2 regions of the Streptomyces sp. NPDC000348 genome follow, and region 2 is predicted to be linked to the other one. Evidence: riboswitches for the same ligand, from Rfam matches in the RefSeq annotation. Region 2 holds a riboswitch; the other holds the start of a gene.
What was found. Region 2 has a riboswitch for S-adenosylmethionine ahead of thrC (threonine synthase). Riboswitches for the same ligand answer to the same signal wherever they lie in the genome.
Positions count from the first base shown of each region.

Region 1: it holds a riboswitch for S-adenosylmethionine, as region 2 does, so the genes downstream of both, ACFY3N_RS11925 (aminotransferase class V-fold PLP-dependent enzyme) here and thrC (threonine synthase) in region 2, are expected to answer to the same signal.

Region 1 is NZ_JBIAZD010000005.1:29,681-31,875, reverse strand. It holds gene ACFY3N_RS11925 (aminotransferase class V-fold PLP-dependent enzyme) at 1-1,038, opposite strand, end outside; SAM riboswitch class IV at 1,201-1,317, opposite strand; gene trpD (anthranilate phosphoribosyltransferase) at 1,394-2,195, opposite strand, start outside.
Region 2 is NZ_JBIAZD010000011.1:141,509-143,703, forward strand. It holds gene thrC (threonine synthase) at 34-1,332, opposite strand; SAM riboswitch class I at 1,350-1,497, opposite strand; gene ACFY3N_RS22420 (glucosyl-3-phosphoglycerate synthase) at 1,636-2,195, shown strand, end outside.

The DNA.
Region 1 (2,195 bases), on a different contig from region 2:
GAGCACCCCGACGCGCGGGGCGTCGTCCCCGAACAGGGACAGGAACCGCACCTCGGGAACGTCCGCGAGCCCTTCGCGCACCGTGCGGATCAACTGCTCCTCACGGGCGAGCAGCGCCTCGAACCCGGCCTCGGCGAGCGCCTTGCAGGCGGAGGCGACGGCGTGGGCGCCGATGACGTTGGGCGAACCGGCCTCGTGGCGGGCGACGCCCTCGTGCCACTCCACGTCCACTCCCCCGTCCGCGCGCCGGGTGACCTTGCGGCTGGCGCCGCCGCCCGCGAGGTAGGGCTCGGCCTCCCGGAGCCAGTCGGTGCGGCCGGCCAGCACCCCGGAGCCGAAGGGGGCGTACAGCTTGTGCCCGGAGAAGGCGACCCAGTCGACGTCCAGGTCCCGCACGCTCACCGGGTGGTGCGGGGCGAGCTGGGCGGCGTCCAGCACGATCCGGGCGCCGTGCGCGTGCGCGGCGGCGGCCAGTTCCCGTACCGGCCACAGCTCACCGGTGACGTTGGAGGCGCCGGTGACGCAGACCAGGGCGGGACCGTGCGGGTCCCGGTCGGCGAGGGCGCGGTCCAGGGTCTCCACCGCCTGCCGGGGGCTGCGCGGGGCGTCCAGGCAGGTGACCCGCGCATCGCGCCAGGGCAGCAGGGAGGCGTGGTGCTCGGTCTCGAAGACGAACACCTCGCAGCCCCCGGGCAGCGCGGCGGCGAGCAGGTTGAGGGAGTCGGTGGTGGACCGGGTGAACACCACCTGGTCGTCGGCGCGGCAGTCGAGGAACCCGGCGACGGTCCGGCGTGCGTTCTCGAACAGGTCGGTGGAGAGCTGGGAGAGGTATCCGGCGCCCCGGTGGACGCTGCCGTAGTACGGCGCGTAGGCGGCCACGTCGTCCCACACCCGCTGGAGGGCGGGGGCGCTGGCGGCGTAGTCGAGGGCGGCGTAGGTGACCTCGCCGCCGGTGACGAGGGGGACGGTGACGTCCCGGCCCAGGACGGGCAGCGGGGAACGGAGGGACCGGTCGGCGGCAGCGGTGGTGACGGACATGACGGAACTCCCGGTGAGGCAGGCGGTGCCGCCGCGCGAGCGCACATCGCTCGAGCGCGGAGGGAAGGGAAAAGGGACGTGCGGAGGCGGGGCTCGGCAGCCCTAGCGCATTCGCTTGCTCACGGAAGACTCCTCGACGACCAGGACCCCTGGTGTGCGAGGGGTCCGCGCTTGCCGTGAGCCTTGTTGCCCACAGCCCGGTCTTCACCCGGGGCACCCCGCCACGGACGGAGGGTTGCCGGACAGCCGGCCGGGGCCTGATGGCTGTCACTCATGACCTGCACGGGAAAGTACGCGAAATGATCGACGTCCCGCAACCCGTGTCCGGATCGCGGGACGTCCCGGCGTCGGCCGGCTACGCGTTGCTGGCGGCCACCCAGCGCTCCAGGACCCGCTTGGCGGCCCCCGAGTCGATCGCCTCGGCCGCCTTCGCCATCCCGGCGCGGATCTGCTCGGTCAGGGTGCCGCCGCCCGGTTCCAGGGCCACCAGCGCCGCCGCCGAGTTCAGCAGCACCGCGTCCCGCACGGGGCCCGGCTCGCCGTCCAGCAGCCGACGGGCGACCTCGGCGTTGTAGGAGGCGTCGGCACCGCGCAGCGCCTCCACGGGCACCAGCTCGATGCCGACGTCACGCGGGTCGAAGGTCTCCTCGACGACCTTCCCGTCGCGGACCACCCACACCCGGGAGGTGGCGGTGGTCGTCAGCTCGTCGAGTCCGTCGTCGCCGCGGAACACCAGCGAGGAGTGACCGCGCCCGGCGAAGACGCCGGCCATGATGGGCGCCATCCGCAGGTCGGCGACCCCGACGGCCTGCGCCTTGACCCGCGCCGGGTTGGCCAGCGGGCCGAGGAAGTTGAACACCGTGCGGATGCCCAGCTGGCCCCGCGCGGCGGCGACGTGGCGCAGCGCCGGGTGGAACTTCACCGCGAAGCAGAAGGTGATCCCGGCCTCCTCGGCGACCTCGGCGACCCGTCGCGGGGACAGCTCCAGATTGACGCCGAGCTTCTCCAGGACGTCGGAGGCCCCGGACGCGGAGGAGGCGGCCCGGTTGCCGTGCTTGACGACCTTCGCGCCGGTGCCGGCCACGACGATCGAGGACATCGTGGAGATGTTCACCGTCCTGGCGCCGTCCCCGCCGGTGCCGACGATGTCGACGGTC
Region 2 (2,195 bases):
GACCGGCCACGACGGCCCCGCGGACGAAACGACTCAGACGAGCCCGGCCTCACGGAACGACTCCAGGCTGGGGCGGATCGTCGCGGTGAGCCCCGTCCCCGCGACCGCGTCCAGCGTCTTCAGACCGTCACCCGTGTTCAGCACGACGGTGGTCAGGGACGGGTCGAGCGCCCCGCTTTCGAGGAGCTTCCTGGTGACGCCCACGGTCACCCCGCCGGCGGTCTCCGCGAAGATCCCCTCGGTGCGCGCCAGCAGCTTGATCGCGTCGACGATCTGCCCGTCCGTCACGTCCTCCACGGCCCCGCCCGTCCGGCGGGCGATGTCCAGCACGTACGGCCCGTCCGCGGGGTTCCCGATCGCCAGCGACTTGGCGATCGTGTCCGGCTTCTGCGGGCGTACGACGTCGTGCCCCGCCTTGTAGGCGGTGGACACCGGCGAGCACCCCTCGGCCTGCGCGCCGAAGATCTTGTACGGCTTGTCCTCGACCAGCCCGAGCTTGATCAGCTCCTGCAGCCCCTTGTCGATCTTCGTGAGCTGCGAGCCGGAGGCGATCGGGATCACGATCTGGTCCGGCAGCCGCCATCCCAGCTGCTCGCAGATCTCGTACGCGAGCGTCTTCGACCCCTCCGCGTAGTACGGCCGCAGGTTGACGTTGACGAAGCCCCAGCCCTCGCCGGCCGGGTCGCCGATCAGCTCGGAGCAGAAGCGGTTCACGTCGTCGTAGTTGCCCTCGATGCCGACGAGCTCACCGCCGTAGACGGCGGCCATGACGACCTTGCCCTGCTCCAGGTCGTGCGGGATGAACACGCAGGACCGGAAGCCCGCCCGGGCCGCGGCGGCGCCCACTGCGCCGGCGAGGTTGCCGGTGGAGGAACAGGAGAGGGTGGTGAAGCCGAAGGCGCGGGCGGCCTCGAGGGCCTGGGCGACGACGCGGTCCTTGAAGGAGTGCGTCGGGTTGCCGGAGTCGTCCTTGACGAACAGCTTGCCGGCGTCGACGCCCAGCTCGCGTGCGAGGTTGTCGGCCTGGACGAGCTTGGTCCAGCCGGGGTTCAGGTTCGGCTTGGTCGCCACGTCCGCCGGGACGGGCAGCAGCGGCGCGTAGCGCCAGATGTTCGCGGGTCCCGCTTCGATCCGCTTGCGGAGCTCCTCGGTGTCGTGGGCCGAGAAGTCGTACGCGATCTCCAGCGGGCCGAAACACTCCTCGCAGGCGAAGACGGGGCCGAGGGGGACCCGGTGTCCGCATTCGCGGCAGGAGAGCGCGGTGGCGGGGCCCAGGTCGACGGAGTTCGCGACGGCGGAGTCGGTGGTGCTTGCAACAGTCTGCACAGCCATGGAGGCGAGGCCCTTTCTCCTCATCTTCCTCACGACGCACCTCGCCGTGAGACGGATTTGGCACCTTCCCTAGCCGGGAGCCTCGCCACGTCCGTGTGACAAGAACCGACTGGAGGGTTGCCGGGGCTTCATCGGGCCGTGTCCCTCTGCCCCTCTGGATGAGCGGTGTTCAGTTGTTCCGCGCGGTGACCCCGGCATGCGGTGGTCATCGGCGTTGTTCAAGACTGTAACCGAAGGCCTGCATGGTTGAGATAGCCGTCCGAACCGCGAGATGGATCACAGGCCAGTGAGGAGCCCGGGACCGTGCTGGAAGAAGTCGAGCGCTGGCTGACCGACCGCTCGTGGTCCGTGGCCGACCGCCCGCTCCACCGGATCCTGGCGGCGAAGCGTGCCACGGGGCAGACGGTGAGCGTGGTGCTGCCCGCGCTCGACGAGGAGGCGACGGTCGGCGAGATCGTGTCGGCCGTCCGGCGCGACCTGGTGCTCCGGGTCCCGCTGGTCGACGAGGTGGTGGTGGTCGACTCGGGCTCGACCGACCGCACCGCCGAGGTGGCGGCGGCGGCGGGCGCGCGGGTGGTGCACCGGGACGCGATCCTGCCCCGGATACCGGCGGTGCCCGGCAAGGGCGAGGTGCTGTGGCGCTCGCTGCTGGTCACGTCCGGGGACATCGTGTGCTTCGTCGACGCGGACCTGCGGGAGTTCTCCTCCGACTTCGTCTCCGGCATCGTCGGGCCGCTGCTCACCGAGCCGGACGTGCAGCTGGTCAAGGCGATGTACGACCGCCCCCTGACGGTGTCCGACGGATGCTCCCCGGGCACGGTCGCCGCCGGTCAGGGCGGCCGGGTCACGGAGCTGATGGCCCG